Regions from separate parts of the Salegentibacter salegens genome, predicted to be linked through region 1. Evidence: riboswitches for the same ligand, from Rfam matches in the RefSeq annotation. Region 1 holds a riboswitch; the other holds the start of a gene.

Region 1 (9,951 bases):
TTAGATGCTTGCTCCATTTTTCCATTAGCGGGGCTTCCAGTTTAAACTCCCGATATTCATCTGGGTTCATGATGGGAATTCCTTTTATTATTGGATAAATACGTTTGCACTTCGCGCAACTTAAAAAGCCTTCTATAATTTTCCCATCCAAATCTTTAGAAATCGCAGTGAGGTCCAGGTCGTTCTTATCAAAAGGACAGCATAATTTATCTATTGTTGAAATTCTCATTTTTTATTTTTTTAAATTCTGAATTATAATTTTCTGTAGAAACTGAAGGATTTTCGGCACTCATTATTCCTGATATCACCGCAACACCCTCAAAATCTAATTCTTTAAGCAGGTGCATATTGGAAGGTTTAATTCCGCCAGCCAGAAAAATTGGCATTTTTGTAAGTTTCCTGGCTTTCCTGATAATCTCAAAATCTACTAAATCGCAACTATTGGCAGATGAAGACGGAAAAATTGAACAAAAGGAAATATAATCGAACTTATTAGTCTTCGCCCATTTTACAGAATCCAGGTTGTTATTACAGGTTAATCCCAGTAAAGTATTCGAAGGAATGCTTTCTTTAATCTCTCTGAAATCATTAGGAATTTCATCAAAATGCACCCCATTTACTTCAGTTTGGTTTAAAAGTTTCCAGTTATTGTTTAGCAAAACCGGAATGCCGTGGGCTTTGCAAATTTTGCAGATCTCATTTATAAGGAAAATTTGATTTTCAACATTTTTAAAATTATTCCACACCTGAACCGCGGCAATTTCACTTTTATCCAAAATCTCTTTTAGCTTATTTATTAAAACAGCCTTTTCCATCTGGGGATCTATCACGAGGTACACTCCGTCTTTCATTCTTTGCTTTTCTATCATTTCCAACCAGATTTAATTGCTGTAAAAAAGGCCTTCCAGTAAGGATCTTCGGTTTTATACTCAAGATCTTTAATCTCATCACCTTTAGCTATCTTAATGCCCGCTTCTTCATTTTTAATTTCACCCACAGCTGCACAGGCAATATTTTCGGCTTTTATACGTGAGATTACCTGTTGCTCTTTTCCTTTTTCACATGAAATTATCATTGATCCTGCCCCGATTATTTCCCTGTAATCCAGTTTAAATAATTCGCAAACTTCTTTTTGCCAGGAAATAATCGGTAAGGCTTCATCATAAATAAGGGCACCTTTGCCGGAAGCTTTCACCATTTCATAGATCGCCCCTAATACGCCGCCTTCGGTAACATCGTGCATTGCGTGAATTTCCGAAAATTTATGCTCTGTTTCTGCCGCTATAAGTCCGTCTTTTAAAGAAGAAGTTTGCTTAAACATTTCGCAACCTGCCTCATAGGTTTGTTTACCAAGTCTATTTTTTATTGTTTCCGGAAAACTCATCGTTAATAAGGCTGAAGAAGACAGGGCGCTGGTTTTGGTTACCAGAATTACATCATTAGCCTCTGCCCCGTTAGAAAGAACGATCTCCTTTTTGGGAGCTACGCTAAAGAAAGTTCCTCCTCCCGAAATAGTAGAATTTTGGCCTTCTACAAATCCTGTATGCCCGCCGGTTATAGCTACACCAATATCTTTAGAAAACTGATGAATATAATTCCAGTAAGTTTTAAAATCTTCCCTGGAAAGTGACGCCGGCAGGTTCAAAACCATTTGAGCATACTGAGGGGGAAATCCGGTGGTGGCCATATCATTAGCCATAAGATGTACCGAAAGCCAGGCCGATTCTTCAAGCCCAAGCGATGGAATAAGTGATAGCGGATCACTGGTAGCGATTAAGGCCAGCTCATTGGGTAAATCTACTAATGAAACATCTACTCCAAACCCGGGTTTTACACTGACTTCCTTACGAGCCTGACCAAAGTTTTTCAGAATAAAGCCTTCTAATTCTGCTTCGGCGATTTTTCCTAATTTTTCACTCATTATTCCACATCTTTAAATGTCACATACAGCCCGAAAAAATCCCCGTAAGGCAAGCTCCATTGCTGGACCGGAAACCATTCTGGCAAACCTGTACAAGACCATTCTATACTATATTCCCTACCCTGAAGGGCTTCTTCTATGATTTTGGTTAGTTTTTTAGGGGTGTAAAAGGTTGCAGTAAGATAAAATGGATTGGCCCCGAAAATTTCCTGAACACGACGGCGGACTACTTTAGTAGAATTCCTGTTCATCATTCCCAGTGCTATGCCGTATTTTGCAACCCTCGAAGCTTCCCGAATAACTTTTACGGGATCTTTATAATATTCAAAAGTGGTTATAAAGGCCAGGGAATCAAAAGTATGATCTTTAAAGGGCATGTGGTGAGAATCTGCCATTACGAGGTCGCCTTCAAACAAATGAACGGCCTGGGATAGCATTAGCGGAGAAATATCGCCACCGGTAGCCTCGATTCCTATTTCTTTCCACCATCTCGTAAAACGTGTGGTTCCACATCCAAATTCCAATAGGGTTTTGACTCGCTTATCTTTAGAAACAAGTTGTTCCATCACCTTCTTCTGCCAAACCTCGGCACGTTTATACCGGCCTTCGTACCATTGCTCATAGGTGTCGGTATGTTTTCGGTTAAAAAACCACTCTTCCCGGTTTTGCCAGTTTTGATGATTTACGGGAAGTAATTCAAATCGTTTGCTTTTTTCAATTTCCATCTTTACTTTTTTAAAAAAGAAAAACTCCACGCTAAACGGAAAATGCCGAAAAACATGGAGTCTTAAAATGAAAATTTTAATCCTGCATCCCTACGTTGGCATTATCCAAATCAGGTTTCGGGTTTTATCTCAGCCTTGCGGCACCCCGTGCGTGAATTTATCTGTTTATACTAAATGTTATCTACTAATTTTAATTGATTCTATAATGTGAAAATACAAAATAAAGAAGGAAGGAGAAAGTTATTTCTCAGTTTTACAGAATAGAATATGCTATGGTTTCACCTTCTTATTACCAACGCTGCAACCACCCTTTCTTCAGCAAAAAAACTGAATTCATTGAGATTGTATGAAAAGTTTTTGAAATCGTTATCCTGAACTTGTTTTAGACCCTGCTCCGAAATTTATTCGGAGATTTAAAATACTGATAATCAAAACGTATTAGAAGCTGAAACAAGTTCAGCTTGACGAAACTAACACGCTTCTCACCCGGTCACTTTTCAGCATAAAAAAACCCTCACGAAATGTGAAGGTTTTGTTTAGAGCGGGAGACCGGGTTTCCCGATATTACGCCCTACCGGGCTTCAATCGGGACAGGCTTCTCACCCGGAGGTATTCTTTTTTGGTTCTTTTCCATAAAAAAACCCCAACTTATCGTTGAGGTTTTTCATTGAGCGGGAGACCGGGTTCGAACCGGCGACATTCAGCTTGGAAGGCTGACGCTCTACCAACTGAGCTACTCCCGCCTGTTCTGCAAATATAAAGTTTAAAGCCTTCAAAATCCAAAGGAAAATTAAAATTTTTCGGGCGTTTATTTCTATCTAGCTTGTATTCAGCAAAAAACCACGGGCAAGCGATAAAATCTTGTTAAATGGGTAATGAAAAAACAAGTGTTCCGACAAATAAATCTTATTTTTAATGCCTAACAGTATATATTTTAAAATAATTTTTTATGAGCAATAAATCCGGTAAAACCCAGGACCTAATAGACGCAAAATTCCTTAAAGAACGCAAAATTTTCCTTTGGGGTGAAGTAAATGATAAATCGGCCAAACACGTTATAGACAGACTACTATACCTTGATATGGATGGCGATAAAGAAATCCAGTTTTTCATTAATAGTCCCGGTGGCTACGTAACCGACGGATTTGCAATTTACGATACCATGCAAAGCCTAAATAGTCCCGTTTCTACGATTTGTAGTGGTTTAGCTGCTTCAATGGGCTCAATCTTACTTTCCGGTGGAACCAAAGGTAAAAGATTTATACAGCCCCATGGGAAGGTTATGATTCACCAGCCTATGGGCGGTGCACGAGGCCAGGCTTCAAATATTGAAATTCAGGCAAACGAGATCTTAAAAACTAGAGAACTTAGTGCTAAAATTCTTGCAGATAACTGTGGGCAAACCCAGGAAAAGGTACTTAAGGATTTTAATCGTGACTACTGGATGGATGCTCAGGAATCGCTGGATTACGGAATTGTAGACGGTATTTTTAAGAAATAAGATTATGGATATTAAACACCGAGAAAACGATAGCCGCGGAATGTTTTTCGTAGAGGACGAAAAAGGGATTTACGCAGAACTCACTTATACCAAAAAACCGGGAGATATTCTTACTATAGATCACACCGAGGTAAGACCCGAACTGGAAGGCCAGGGAATTGCTACTAAACTTTTGGCGCATAGTGTAGATTTTGCACGCGAAAACAATTATAAAATAGACCCTTTATGCCCTTTTGCCGAAGTACAATTTGACCGCAATGAGTCTTTTCAAGACGTAAGAGCGTAGTCAACCGTTTTACCCCAAAAGATCAATGAATCTGCTTTTTCCTATGAAATTTTTTAAATTTTTAATGCTCTTTGTTTTTGTGCTTTTTATTTCCTGCGGGGATGACAAAGACAGGGAGCCTGGAATTGAAACCACAAAAGAGGAAGAAGCAGAAGTTATTGAAAAACTGGCTTCAGCTGATTTAATTTCCAAAAAGTTTCCTGGGGTTTCAAATTCGGTTGGAAATATCAATTTACAGCACGCTAATTTACTGGATTCTATTTATTCAAAACGGGATTATAAACCAATCTGGACCGATAGAGCCCTGCGGGAAGATCTTTACCGAAGCATTGAAAGAGCCACTGAAGACGGCCTCGATCCTGAAAACTATCATTTAACTTATTTACAAAATTCACTCGCTAATTTATCTCAGTTAGATGATGAAGAACGCAGTCTAACCGAAATTATTCTTACCGATGCTTTCCTGGGCCTTGCTTCAGATTATAATTCTGGTAAGCTGAATCCCAAAGAAATATATAGCATTTGGGGCATAGAACGTAATAAAATTGATCTTCCCGGCCTTCTGGATTATGGAGTTCAACAGCAAAACATCACTGCCGCAATAGATTCAGTAGTGCCCAAACACGAAGTTTATAAAGGCCTGAAACGCTCTTTGAAAGAATACCGAAAACTTGCAGAAAACGACGATAACTCCACGATTATTTCCGAAGAAGGAGAAAGTATTAAAATCGATGAAAAGGACAAACGTGTTCCCAACATAAAACGTCGCTTAAAGGAATTGGGGTTTTGGGAAAAGGAAATTATTAACAGTGTTACGGTTTACGACGAATCGCTACAGGAAGCTGTAAAGGAATACCAGGAAAAATATGGAATAGAAACCGATGGCGTTATTGGTGGCGGTACTATAAAAACCCTGAATAAAACATATCAGGATCGCCTGGAACAAATTCTTGTAAACCTGGAACGCTGGCGCTGGTACCCCAAAGACCTGGGAGATCAACATATTGTAGTGAATATTGCGAATTACCGGTTACACTTTGTTAGACATGGGGATACCGTGGCAACGCATCGCACTATGGTTGGCACCGAAGCCAGAAAAACACCAGTTTTTTCTGATGAAGTAGAACATATAGTTTACAACCCAACCTGGACCATCCCTCCTACTATAAAAAGTAAAGATGTGATCCCTTCAGCAAAGAAAGATCCCAGTTATATTTCAAGAAAGAATTACAGCATTTTTGATCGCACCGGGCAAAGATTGTCTGCCAGTGAGGTAGACTGGTCTTCTTCTGAGGTAAAAGCTTATACATTTAGACAGGAGGCCGGGCCGGCGAATCCGCTTGGGTTAGTTAAGATTATTTATCCTAATGAATATATGATCTATTTGCACGATACGCCTTCAAAATCGCTTTTCAACAAAAATTTACGGGCACAAAGTTCGGGTTGTGTTAGAGTGCAGGATGTTTTAGAACTGGCGAAGATGCTACTAAGCGATCAGCCAAAATACGATGATGAGAAGATTAAAGAAATTCTTGATTCGGGTAAGACAACAACGATTAAGGTTACGCAGAAAGTAAAAGTGCACCATCTTTACTGGACGGCCTGGAACGAAAATGGCAGCACCCGTTTTGCAGAAGATATCTACAAGAGAGATGCTGCCATCTATAAATTACTTACTGAAAATTAATTAGTTAAGCAGCGAAGAATTATTTAAATAATCTTTATTGTTTTTGTGAATATATACTACCGATTCGTCTTTGATAGTATCTATTACATCTTTCGCAATGGTATTAGGCACGGCCGGGCAACCATAACTTCTTCCTAACCTTCCAATTCTGTCTATAAAGTTAGGCTCAGCATAATCTGCTCCGTGAATTACTACATAACGTTTACGGGCATTGCTATTAAAGCCTTTTTCCATGCCGTCTATAAAAAGTGACAATCCATTTTTTCCATAGTAAGTTTCAGCGGTCACATAAAAACCAAGGGAACTTTGCAGGGAATTCACTGTATTAGAAAATTTGGTAGCGAATTCACCGCCGGTATTTTTTCCGTGGGAAACATAAGTATTGAATAAAACTTTCTTTGTTTCCATATTCATAATCCACATACGTTTTTTAGTAGAGGAAAGTTCGAAATCTATCACGGTAAGTATCCGTTTTCCTACTTCACCTTTTTCTTCGAGTTGGTCATAGCCCCTCATAGCTTTTTCGAAAACCGGCATGGCAGGAATACTACTATTATTGGTAGAAAACTCGCTGTAAAGTTCAGCGACCTTAGTTTCAAAACTGGTTTTGTTGTTTTCTGAGGAATTTGGAAAAGCGATTGCTTCTATTTCTGAATTGCCAGAATTGGAGTCTAAATTATCTGTAGTTGTAAATGCAAAAGAGAAGATTAATACGGCAAATACAGTGAGGAGTCTATAAATCATACACGTTGTTTTAAATTAATGTTCTGTTAATTTATTCCAAATGTGATGCCAACATACAAAATATTCTGTTTAGTTAGATTTTTAAGCCGTCAAAACAGAAATTTTAACATTTTTAGGCTTATAAATCTAAATTTCAGCATATTACCGCTTCACACCCTATTTTAAGAACGCTAAAGGGATTAAAAAAGTATTCCAAAGAACCGAGCTGAATGTTAAAATTGTAGAATTTAAAAGGAAAAGGAGGAATTATTTTTTTTTTAGAATTAATTTTTATGGCTAAAATTCCTTTAAAACCTACCTGAGCCTCTTATATTTAATCAAACATTAGCGGGTGCGCATTTAGCATACCGCCAATTTGTTTTTATCTTTATGCACAAATTAACTACTATTATGAATAAGAAAGTTCTACTAATGATTTTAGACGGTTGGGGAATCACGCAAAACCCAGACGTATCGGCTATTGCTAAAGCTAAAACTCCTTTTATGGATAGTATCCTGGAAAAATACCCACACGCAGAATTGCGTACCGATGGGTTGCAGGTTGGACTTCCGGAAGGACAAATGGGAAATAGTGAAGTAGGACATATGAATCTTGGTGCCGGCCGTATTGTTTACCAGGATTTGGTGAAAATTAATATGGCGGTAGAAAAGAATACGCTAAAAGACGAACCCGTGCTGGAAGAAGCTTTTAGTTATGCGATAAAAAACAACAAACCAATCCATTTTATGGGACTTTTAAGTGATGGTGGAGTGCATTCTCACATTAACCATTTAAAAGGCTTACTCTCTGCGGCCCAGGAATTTGGTGTAAAAGAAAAATACGTTCATGCTTTTACCGATGGGCGTGATGTAGATCCGCACTCGGGAAAAGGTTTCATTGAAGAAATTGAAGAACACCTAAAAAAAACAAATAGTAAACTTGCCTCGGTGATTGGGCGGTATTTTGCGATGGATCGTGATAAGCGTTGGGAAAGAGTAAAAAAGGCTTACGACCTTATCGTTAAAGGTGAAGGCACCAAAACTACCAATGCTGCTGAAACCATGGCAAAAAGTTACGAAAACAAGGTTAGTGATGAGTTTATAGAACCCATCGTAATGACCAACGAGGCTGGCGAGCCGGTTGCTACTTTAAAAGAGAAAGAAGTTGTGATTTTCTTTAACTTTAGAACCGATCGAGGCAGGCAACTTACCCAGGCTTTAACCCAGGACGATTTCCCTGAATATACTATGAAGAAAATGCCATTATATTATGTGACAGTAACTAAATATGACGATAGTTTTGAAGGTATAAATGTGGTTTTCAAAAAAGATAATATTAAATCTACACTTGGGGAAGTCCTGGAATATATGGGCAAAAAGCAAATTAGAATTGCTGAAACCGAAAAATACCCCCACGTTACCTTCTTCTTTAATGGCGGTCGGGAAAAACCTTTTAAAGGTGAAAAACGCTTAATGTGTAGTTCTCCAAAAGTAGCTACCTACGATCTTCAGCCCGAAATGAGTGCTTTTCAAATTAGGGATAAAATTATTCCTGAACTTAAAAACGAATCGGCTGATTTTGTTTGTCTGAATTTTGCAAATCCCGATATGGTTGGCCATACCGGAGTATTTGATGCCGCTGTAAAAGCCTGCGAAACTGTAGATTCCTGCGCTAAAGATGTAGCTGAAGCTGCCCTGGAAAATGATTATTCAGTAATTGTAATTGCCGATCATGGGAATAGTGAGATTATGATAAACGAAGATGGTAGTCCAAATACGGCACACACCACCAGCCCGGTTCCCTTAATTTTACTGGATAAAGACATAAAATTGATTAAAAGCGGTAAGCTTGGGAACATAGCACCGACTATTCTGAAGTTAATGGGGATCGATAAGCCGGAAGTTATGACTGAAGACCCGCTAATTTAAATTCAATGATTAATAAAATATTGTTGCTTCTTTTGAGTGCTTTCCTAATATCGGGAGATATTTCAAATAAAAACGAAAATGCAGAAAATAAGAATTCAGCAGAAATGCTTTTAGGCAAATTCACCCAAGCTAACCTGGAAAAAGCACCGCATTCAAACTGGTTTGTTCCCGGTTACGAAAATTACAAACCTAAAAAAGAAGCTTTAAAAACTATAAAGAAGAATATTCACGATTATGAAATTCTAATGTTTATGGGGACCTGGTGTGGTGACAGCCGCTACGAAGTTCCGAAGTTTTTTAAGCTTTTAGATGAAGTTGATTTTGACCGAAAAAATCTTAAAAATATTGCAGTAAACCGGGCTAAAAAAGCTCCCGGTAAGCTGGATGAAGAATACAATATTCACCGTGTGCCTACTATTATTTTTATGAAAGATGGAAAGGAAGTGAACCGTTTTGTGGAGTATTCTATAGAAAGCCTTGAAGAAGATATTGCTAAAATACTTGAAGGTAAAGAGTACACAAATCCTTATTCCGAATAAACAGAGAATATTCGGTAAATCTTGCTAATTTTGCTTTATGCCCAATTCGTTATCCATAGCAGTAGATTTTGACGGAACTATTGTAGAGAATAAATTTCCGGAAATAGGAAAGCCTAAGCTCTTCGCGTTTGAAACGCTCAAAAAGCTACAGGAAGATGGACACCGATTAATCTTATGGACTTACCGTGCCGAAGATAAACTGGAAGAAGCGGTACAATTTTGCGAAAAAAGAGGCATTCAATTTTATGCCATTAATAAAAGTTATCCTGAAGAGGTTTTTGAGGATAATATAAGCCGTAAGATCCTGGCCGATATTTTTATAGACGATCGCAATATTGGCGGAATGATGGGTTGGGGTGAGATCTACCAGAGATTAAAGGACAGAGCAATAATTAGAGAAAATAAAAAGAAGAAATTCGGATTTTTAGGCCGATTTTAAATTCAATATATGATAATTACCAAAAACCCTGAAGAAATTGAATTGATGCGCGAAAGCGCACTAATCGTATCTAAAACCCTGGGGATGCTTGCGCCGCATATAAAACCCGGAGTTACTACTTTGGAGTTAGATAAAATGGCCGAAGAATTTATTCGCGACCACGGTGCCGAACCGGGCTTTTTGGGTATGTATGATTTTCCT
Region 2 (9,951 bases), 950 kb from region 1:
CCTGACCTTCAATAGTCTTAATATCAGCCAGCAATCCGGCTCCGCCTGTGGGGTCGAATCCGGCGATGCTTAAAACGAATGGTCTGCTATGCATAGACATTTCTGTACTTTTTAAAAATTTCAGTAAAAACTTTATACTTATTTTCTGCAAACCATACGGCTCCCAATACCGCCACTCCGGCATAGCCCATTTCTTTTGCTGTAAGTATTTTATCGGCTTCAATTCCGCCTAAAGCGACCACTCTGTGCGGAAGTTTTTCCACATTGAATTCTTTTCCCTTATATCTTTCTTTTGAAACAGAAGTAAACACCGGACTCAAAAAAACGTAATCAAATCCTGAAACTTCCTTCTTTACTTCTTCAGGAACGTGGAATGAGGAACTTACCGTAAGACCTTTCCGTTGAAATTGCTCGATATACTGAGCTAAATCTTCCTGTTTGCTTCTGAAGTTTTCTTTTAAATGAATTCCTTTTACAGGAAAAAATTCAGTTAATCGATGATGTTGATGAAGCACCATTTTTTGAAGGTGTTTTTCTTCAAATTGTGATAACCAGGTCTTCATTTCTTCTTCGGTTATTACCGGTTTACGCACGTGCAAAAGGGGCAGCCCATTCTCGAAAAAATGAATGAGCTGTTCCTTTTCAGCACTGCTGTTTTCTTCCGAAGTGAAAAGAATGAACATTGAAATTTCGATTTACAAGTAGACTTCACTTCCTTTTGCCTTAAATTCTTCCGACTTTTTCTTCATTCCTTCCTCGATTGCTTCCTGCGTGTCCATTCCGTTTTCTTCAGCAAATTTTCGAACGTCCTGTGTGATTTTCATAGAGCAGAAATTAGGTCCGCACATAGAACAGAAATGGGCTACTTTAGCATTTTCAGAAGGTAGAGTCTCATCATGGTAAGATCTCGCGGTATCAGGATCAAGAGCCAGGTTAAACTGATCTTCCCACCTGAATTCGAATCGGGCTTTACTCAGCGCATCATCCCTGTGTTGTGCCCCTGGATGGCCTTTCGCCAAATCTGCAGCGTGCGCAGCGATTTTGTAAGTGATCACTCCTTCTTTTACGTCATCCCTGTTAGGCAATCCCAAATGTTCTTTTGGAGTCACATAACAAAGCATTGCACAGCCGAACCAACCTATCATAGCGGCGCCAATCCCACTGGTGATGTGGTCGTAACCGGGAGCAATATCTGTGGTCAAAGGTCCTAAGGTGTAGAAAGGCGCTTCCCCACATACTTCCAGCTGCTTATCCATATTCTCCTTGATCATGTGCATTGGGATATGGCCGGGGCCTTCAATAATACACTGAACATCGTGTTTCCAGGCGATTTTTGTGAGCTCACCCAAGGTTTCAAGTTCGGCGAACTGGGCATAATCGTTGGCATCGGCAATACTTCCAGGACGCAGACCATCTCCAAGGGAGAAAGAAACATCATAGGCTTTCATAATATCACAAATCTCCTCAAAGTGGGTATACAGAAAGCTTTCTTTATGATGTGCCAAACACCATTTTGCCATAATAGAACCCCCACGGGACACAAGTCCTGTCACTCTTTTAGCGGTATGCGGAACATAAGCTAACCGCACTCCGGCATGAATGGTGAAATAATCCACTCCCTGCTCGGCCTGCTCGATAAGTGTATCCCTGAAGATTTCCCAGGTAAGATCTTCGGCTTTTCCGTTTACTTTTTCCAGAGCCTGGTAAATAGGTACGGTTCCTATGGGCACCGGAGAATTCCTGAGGATCCATTCCCGGGTTTCATGAATATTTTTTCCGGTGGAAAGATCCATTATTGTATCTGCTCCCCAACGGCAGGCCCAGACTGCTTTTTCAACTTCTTCTTCAATAGAAGAAGACACCGCCGAATTTCCGATATTGGCGTTGATCTTCACCAGGAAGTTCCGGCCAATGATCATAGGCTCATTTTCGGGGTGATTAATGTTGGAAGGAATAATTGCTCGTCCCCGGGCGACCTCATCCCGTACAAATTCCGGAGTAATTACTTTTGGAATACTGGCTCCAAAACTATTTCCCGGATGTTGCTCTGAGATCTGATTTATCTCTTCCAGCTTTTGGTTTTCACGAATCGCAATGAATTCCATTTCGGGAGTGATAATACCTTTTCTGGCATAGTGCATCTGGGTCACATTTTGTCCAGATTTTGCTTTAAGAGGCTTTCTATTCCTTTTAAAACGAAGCTCATCAAGTTTGGAATTTTCTTCCCTTTCCCGTCCATAAGCCGAAGAGAGTCCCTGTAGTTGCTCTACATCTTCCCGGCCGGCAATCCAGCTGTTGCGAATGGGCATAAGTCCTTTCCGCACATCTATTTCCACCGATGGTTCTGTGTAGGGACCGCTGGTGTCATAGACCAAAACAGGATCGTTTTTCTCTACTTTTCCGTTGAATTTATCTACCGTGTCATCCAGGGAAATTTTCCGCATTGGAACTTTGATTTCCGGATGGATTTTTCCGCTTACATAGATCTTTTCTGAGTTGGGAAAAGGTACACGGCTAATGGTTTGCTGCTTTGGAGTCTGGTCATTTTTCATAATTACTTCTGTTTAGTGCTGGTTAGTTTTGTTTCCGGAAACTCTTCCGGGTACATTTTATCCTCCCTGAGTGGCCCTGATAATGAGTATGTTTTCACCTTCGGCTAATTCGTGCCGATCCCAATCGCTCTTAGAAATAATCTGATTGTTAACAGCTACAGCAATCCCTTTTTCAGAAATAGCAAGCTGCATCAGGAGGTCCTGAAGACTGGATGGTGAATTAAAAGTGTGGGCGGTATTATTTACGTTTACAGTTATCATTTGTTTGATATTTTATAGCTGTAAACTGCAGGGGGATTCCCTAAAGAAAAAGTAAATACAAACCAGAATTCCTCCAAAACGGAATCATGGTAGAAAATATGTAGATAACACTTTTCCCTTCGCGGGTATTAACCGGATCAGGTTCAAAGGGTTTTATCTCAGCCAATTTATTATAAATCAGCACCCCTAAAGTTTACGTTTTCAAATGTAAGAAATTTATTTGGAAAATAAATTTATGTAGAGCTCAATTCACTTTTACCCTTACAACCTTCTTCCATAGACAAACATCTTCTGCTAAACTTAAACAATAGCACCAAATTAACGAAACACAATAAAGGTCTACGAGAGCTAATTTATATAAGCCTAAAAGATTTTGAAATTCATTTGGATCATGATTGTCTAATTATTGCGAATTCCCTCTCAAAAAAAATTATCATTCATCTCAATTCTTTGTTAACCTGCGTTTTCCTTTTTCTCAAACAAATTTATTTTTAGTTGGAATAATCATTCTAATATTATTATGTTTGCAAACAGAACGATCGTTCTGGTATTTTTTTAACTAATTAAAATAAAAAATAATGAATAAATTAAATGGTAAAATTGCCGTAGTTACAGGAGGCAATAGTGGTATTGGTCACGCATCAGCCAAAGAATTAAAAGAACAAGGAGCTAAGGTTGTTATTACAGGAAGAAATTCGGAAAAGGTGAAATCAGCAGCAGAAGAACTTGGAGTAATAGGTATTGTTGCAGATGTCAAGAGTATTTCTGCAATAGAAGACTTGGTTGAACAAGTAAAAAGTGATTTTGGAAAAGTTGACGTTTTGTTTGTAAATGCTGGCGTTTTTCAACCCGAGCGAGTTGGTCAAATTAGCGCAGATATGTTTGATAATCAAATTGCAATAAATTTTAAAGGTGCAGTTTTTACAACAGAAAAATTTCTTCCTATTTTAAATGATGGTGCATCAATTATTAACCTGTCGTCTATTAATGCATATACAGGAATGCCAAATACTGCAATTTATGCAGCAACAAAAGCTGCATTAAATTCTTATACACGTACTGCAGCCACAGAATTAGCTCCAAGAAAAATCCGAATTAATTCCGTAAATCCAGGTCCGATTGCTACTTCAATATTTGAAAAAACGGGTTTAGATGAAGAACAATTGAAAGGACTTGGTCAAGCTATGCAAAACCGTATTCCATTGAAACGTTACGGACAACCAGAGGAAATTGCTAAACTAGTTTCGTTCTTAGCATCTGATGATGCTTCTTTCATTACAGGGAGTGAGTACAATATTGATGGCGGTGTCAATATTAATCCACTTTTGGGGTAGTTTTTTTGTAAACATTAGGAATAAAAATTCCAATAAGTTAATTTTGTGGAAGCCTAAATTTACGCTTCCACATTTTTTATTATGCCTAGAGTAAAATTATTTGATGAAAATGAAGTCTTAACCAAAGCAATGAATTTATTTTGGAAGCAAGGCTATTCAGCAACTTCTGTACAAGATTTGGTTGTTCATTTAGGAATAAGCAGAGCGAGTTTGTATGACACTTTTGGTGATAAGCAACAACTTTTTAAAAAATCCTTTGAACTTTACCGCAAGCAAAGTTTTGAAAAAACTTGTCAGTTTTTTCAAAACCAACCAAATGTTAAAGAAGGTTTTTCTGAACTTTTTAAAAATGCTATTCATGAAGCTGTACTTGATAAAGATAGAAAAGGTTGCTTTGCTGTAAACAACACGACAGAACTTGTCCCTAATGACGAAAGTTGTCTAGAAATCCTCTCAAGCAATAGACGTGATTTTGAAAACCTTTTTTATGAATACCTTAAAAAGGGCCAAAAAAAAGGTCAATTAAAGGAATGTAAAGATTTACAGTCATTGGCATCTTTTTTATATATAACTTATAATGGTATTCTAGTCGTTTCTAAAATAAACCCTAACAAAAAGGAACTAACAAATTCTGCCAATTTAGCTTTGTCTTTGTTGGTTTGATTAAATGTGTGCTAACGTTTTTATGTATTGTTGCCCACTTTTGCGACACGTTCGAGTAAGCACGTTTTCAACCAGTTTTTTTATCAGCGGCTCAGTAAAAGTCCGCTGCGTATTTTCTGTATTTTATTAAGTCCGAGTGAAAAAATCCGCTTTTTTATCAGTTCTGCTTGTCAGTCCGCGCCACGTTTCTACCGTTTCTTTAAAGTCCGCTTCCCGCAACTTTTCCCATCCTGTTTTTATTTTTTTCTCCTCAATCAATTCGCAGGGTTTATTTTGGAGCAATTGTGGGCAACGAAACGAATTAATAAGTGAATTGATACATTTATATCTATTTATGATCTTACTAATCTAGATGTTTTTTACTTTAAAAAAAATTGAATTCAAGGAGACTGTAATTTCAGTTTATTTACTACCTACCTTCTGCAATAAAGTACATTTTTAATAGACCTATTCCGTTACCTCTGTCCTATTCCTCATTAATAATTCTACTATATAAAAGATTTTCCTTTTCTATTTCTGAAAAAAAGTTTTAGTCCCTTTATAAAAATAGTATATTTCATTAGGTTTGGTAAATTTGATATTCAATTTCCCCTTATCTACATCATTCTGAAAAGTCACGAATTCATTTAGGAAGAAATAAAGGTAATATCATCTTATAAAATCATGAAGTACCTACTAATTATTGCATTATTTTCAATTTTAATCTTTGTCTCTTGTGACGATAAGGAAACAATGCCAGAGCTTTTAGAGAAAACAGCTGAAAACCAATTTTTTGTTCCGGAAAATATTTATGCATCGTCTGTTAGAGCGGCATATTTTGATAGTATATCACAAGTAGCTCCCAAAAATCAAAAAGAACGATATAATCTTAAAAAAGCGCGTGCACTGCTATATGCGGGTAAAACCGAAGATGCTATTACTATTCTTGAAAATTTAAGGGAAGCAAGCAGCAACGGCCTGTTGCTCTATAAGCTCGATGCTCATGAAGAAGAAAGTATAGGGCCTTTGCTGGCTCTTGCTTATATGCGATTGGGAGAACAACAAAACTGCATTCATCACCATGATGCATCAGCCTCGTGTATTATTCCTATTAAACCAAATGGTTTTCACCAGGTTCCCAAAGGCTCCAGAAGTGCTATTAAACTTTATGAAGAATTTTTAAGGCAGAATTCGCATGACTATAATAGTCGCTGGCTTTTGAATATTGCTTATATGACTTTAGGAGAATATCCTGAAGGTGTACCCGAAAAATGGTTGATTCCGGAAAGTGTGTTTGAATCTGATTACCCCCTAAAGAAATTTGAAGATATTGCCCCGGAATTAGGTTTAAATGTTAATGAATTATCTGGCGGTGGAATTGTAGATGATTTCAATAACGATCATCTTTTAGATGTTTTAGTTTCCAGTTGGTCGCCCTCAGACAATCTTAGATATTTTATAAATAATGGAGATGGTACATTTACAGAAAAAACTAAATCTGCCGGCCTGGAATTAGTTACAGGAGGGCTAAATATGGTGCAGGCCGATTATAATAATGATGGTTTCCTGGATGTTTTTGTAATGCGGGGTGCCTGGATGGGAACTTTAGGTGAGCATCCAAATTCCCTGCTAAAAAATAATGGAGATGGTACTTTTACCGATGTAACTATAGAAGCAGGTTTACTCTCCCTCCATCCTACTCAAACCGCAACCTGGGCAGATTTTGATAATGATGGTTGGATTGATTTATTTATAGGAAATGAATCTGAAAAAGATAATATTCACCCGTGCGAATTTTACAGGAATAATGGGGATGGCACTTTTTCTAACCTCACTTCCAGGATAGGACTTACCGTAAGTACAAATGAAAAACCTTACTATGTAAAAGGAGTAACAAGTGGAGATTACAACAACGACGGATGGATGGATATTTATATTTCAACCCTTCAGGCTTCAAGTAAGAATTTATTGTTTCTAAACAACGGAACTGATAATAACGGAAATATAAGTTTTACAGAAGCGGGATCTACCGCAGGATTGGGAGAGGAAATTTCGAGTTTCCCCACCTGGTCATTTGATTATAATAATGACGGATGGATGGATATTTTTGTAGCCGGATATCGAAAGAGTGATTTTTACACCATTGTTCCCGATATTATTAAAGAATATTTAGGAGAACGAAATAATGCTGAAACTATGCGCCTTTATAAGAATAATAAAGGAACTTTTACCGATGTATCATCTAAAGTTGGGTTAAAAAAAATAGGCTATGCAATGGGAGCTAATTATGGCGATTTGGATAACGATGGTTATCCAGATATTTATTTAAGTACAGGTGAGGTAAGTTATGAGTCTATTATTCCAAACAGGGTTTTTAGGAATAACTCCGGCAATGAATTCCAGGATGTGACTACGGCGGGTGGATTTGGCCATATACAAAAAGGCCATGCAGTCTCCTTTTCTGATATTGATAATGACGGTGATCAGGATATTCACGTAGTTATGGGCGGTGCCTATGAGGGTGACAAATTTTTTAATTCCTTATATCTTAATCCATATCAGTCTGAAAATAATTGGATAAGCTTGAAACTGGAAGGAATTATAGCAAACAGGGCGGCCATTGGTAGTAAAATAGAGGTAAAAGTCATGGAAGACGGAAGAATTCGATCAATATTTCATACTATTAGTTCTGGAGGCAGTTTTGGCTGTTCTACTTTAAGGGCACAAATAGGTTTAGGAAAGGCCTCAGAAATACAACAAGTTAAAATTAAATGGGCAGGCAGTGGTAATTCCCAGGTTTTTCAAGATCTTAATCTAAATACCTTTTACAAAATTATTGAAAATAAAGCTGAAGCTGAAGAACTGGATTTAAATCCTATTTCCTTATAATAAAATTGATTTTTAAGATATTTTACTACATTAAATTTAGTGGGTTCCTCGTGAAAACTAACCCCTAAAAGTAATATTAAACGTTGTGCCCCGTTTTACCTCACTTTCTACGCTAATTTCACCACCCATCGCTTCTACCTGGTATTTAGTTATAAATAAACCTATACCCTGGGCATCTGCGTTACCATGAAAAGTTTTATACATTCCAAAAAGATCTTTTCCGTACTTTTTAAGATCAATTCCAAGGCCATTATCTTTAATACTCAAAACACTTTGTTGTTTCTTAAAGTCACTACTCAATTCAATTTCTAAGGGTTTTTCAGGATTACGATATTTCAAAGAATTGCTAAGAATATTCAATAAAATACTTTCCAAATATGCCGGGTTAGCTTTAATAGTTGTTCCCTCATCTACCCTATTTTTAATTGTAGCCTTACTTTCTTTAATTTCAACCCGTAAAATATTTTTTGCTCGTTCTATAAATTGATTTAAGCTTAAATCAGTAAAACTTATCTCTTTTTGATTTTTCAGTTTTACAATTGCATTTAAATCGGCTACGGTAGAAGAAAATTCGGATGATAGACTTTTGAGATAGGTCCAAATTTCAGCTTTTTCCTTATCTGAATCTGCATTTTCGTATAATTTCAACAAGGATTCAATATTACCTGAATAAGATTTGAGGTTGTGAGAAACTATATTGGCAAAATTTAATAAGCGATTATTTTGTTTTTTAACCTTCGCATTAGACTTTTGAAGCTTTTTTTCCAGCTTTTTAATTGGTGAAATATCGGCCATGTGTACATAAAACCCTTTTACTTCCCCATTTTCAATTTCTGGATAGTAATTAGCTAAAGCATACCTTTTACTTTTTCCTTGCGGTAACGGAATTTCCTTTTCAAAGACCTGTGCTCTACCATTTAATGCACCAGTGATATATGGCAGATTTTGGTCGTATAAAGGTCCTAAAAGCTCTGGTAAGGTCATTTTATTAATCATCTCATGCTGGCTCATCCCAAACCATTCCAAGTAAGCGGCATTTGCAAAACGACAAATTAGGTCTTTATCCCAATAGGCGAGCATCGCAGAAACATTATCTGCTATTTTAAATTCTAAAGTCTCAGTTGATGGCTGGGGTAAATCCATAAAAGTACGTAGGTTTAATGATTAAGCTCACAGATTAAAGTTGCAATTACTTAAGCAATAGATTAAATTTTTGCACAGAGATTGGGATTTTGCAGTTAATGATATGTTTAAACTTCAGCTTGTAAATTACAACAAATAAAGTGGCCGGATTGTTATAAAATATTTAAAAAAACCATAACTATATTTTAATGACTTTTTAAGATAAACTAGAAGCAAACTTCCCTAAATTAAGGGGTATGAAAAATAATGGTATCACATATTTAATATTTACTTCTATACTTTTGGTAGTAATCACGACCCTGGTGTTTTTTAATACCGGTTTTCCAGTAATTTTCTATTTAACCTGTATAGGGCAAATTCTTCTAATATTTACCGTTTACAAGGTCCTTACTGATAGTTATAAAACCAAAAAGACCTTTGACGATTGGTATGAAGATTATCATGATAAAGTAGATTAATCTGAAATTATTCTACTTTAAAGATCTTCCTCATCGAGATAGGGTTTCTATCTCTCCAGATTTTTTTCAAATTCCCATCTAAATCTGAAGTAGTTTCACTTTAAAAATTAAAAACCTGAGAATTATCATAAATTAAATCTGTTAGAAAGTTTTAGCTTTGTAACTCCTAAAAAAATCGAATGCAACTCAACCAATATATAGATCATACTTTATTAAAGCCCACGGCAACACCGGCCGATATAGAAAAATTATGTAAAGAAGCTATAGAACACCAGTTTTATGCGGTTTGTGTTTCACCTTCTTATATTAAAGTGGCGAGATCAATTTTAGAAAATTCCGGTGTAAAAATAGCGGCGGTAATTGGTTTTCCTTTAGGAGCAATGACAACTAAAGCTAAAGTCTTTGAGGCTAAAGATGCGATTGCGAATGGCGCCGATGAAATTGATATGGTAATTAATATTGGTATGCTTAAAGCAGAAAAAATAGATTATATCGAAAATGAAATCGCTGAAATTAAAAAGGCTATTGGTTCTAAGGTCCTTAAAGTAATTATTGAAACTTGCTTTTTAACTGATTCTGAAAAGAAAAATGCCTGTCGCGCTTCTTTAAATGCCAAAGCCGATTTTATAAAAACTTCTACTGGATTTGGAACGAGCGGAGCTACTTTTAATG

The links. A riboswitch is a leader RNA that binds a small molecule or an ion and turns the genes downstream of it on or off. The one in region 1 is predicted to bind thiamine pyrophosphate.
Region 2: it holds a riboswitch for thiamine pyrophosphate, as region 1 does, so the genes downstream of both, thiS (sulfur carrier protein ThiS) here and B5488_RS08115 (class I SAM-dependent methyltransferase) in region 1, are expected to answer to the same signal.

The regions. Positions count from the first base shown of each region.
Region 1 covers NZ_LT670848.1:1,795,088-1,805,038, forward strand. Annotated here, with positions in the region: gene B5488_RS08100 (Trm112 family protein) at 1-229, opposite strand, end outside; gene B5488_RS08105 (thiamine phosphate synthase) at 207-869, opposite strand; gene B5488_RS08110 (AIR synthase-related protein) at 866-1,921, opposite strand; gene B5488_RS08115 (class I SAM-dependent methyltransferase) at 1,921-2,646, opposite strand; TPP riboswitch at 2,717-2,804, opposite strand; tRNA gene B5488_RS08120 (tRNA-Gly) at 3,317-3,389, opposite strand; gene B5488_RS08125 (ClpP family protease) at 3,596-4,147, shown strand; gene B5488_RS08130 (GNAT family N-acetyltransferase) at 4,152-4,433, shown strand; gene B5488_RS08135 (L,D-transpeptidase family protein) at 4,477-6,120, shown strand; gene B5488_RS08140 (murein L,D-transpeptidase catalytic domain family protein) at 6,121-6,864, opposite strand; gene gpmI (2,3-bisphosphoglycerate-independent phosphoglycerate mutase) at 7,255-8,772, shown strand; gene B5488_RS08150 (TlpA family protein disulfide reductase) at 8,778-9,311, shown strand; gene B5488_RS08155 (BT0820 family HAD-type phosphatase) at 9,349-9,750, shown strand; gene map (type I methionyl aminopeptidase) at 9,760-9,951, shown strand, end outside.
Region 2 covers NZ_LT670848.1:845,179-855,129, reverse strand. Annotated here, with positions in the region: gene B5488_RS03760 (hydroxymethylpyrimidine/phosphomethylpyrimidine kinase) at 1-100, opposite strand, end outside; gene B5488_RS03755 (thiamine phosphate synthase) at 87-683, opposite strand; gene thiC (phosphomethylpyrimidine synthase ThiC) at 696-2,552, opposite strand; gene thiS (sulfur carrier protein ThiS) at 2,610-2,813, opposite strand; TPP riboswitch at 2,911-3,011, opposite strand; gene B5488_RS03740 (SDR family NAD(P)-dependent oxidoreductase) at 3,392-4,147, shown strand; gene B5488_RS03735 (TetR/AcrR family transcriptional regulator) at 4,229-4,810, shown strand; gene B5488_RS03730 (CRTAC1 family protein) at 5,474-7,678, shown strand; gene B5488_RS03725 (PAS domain-containing sensor histidine kinase) at 7,736-8,821, opposite strand; gene B5488_RS03720 (hypothetical protein) at 9,058-9,279, shown strand; gene deoC (deoxyribose-phosphate aldolase) at 9,459-9,951, shown strand, end outside.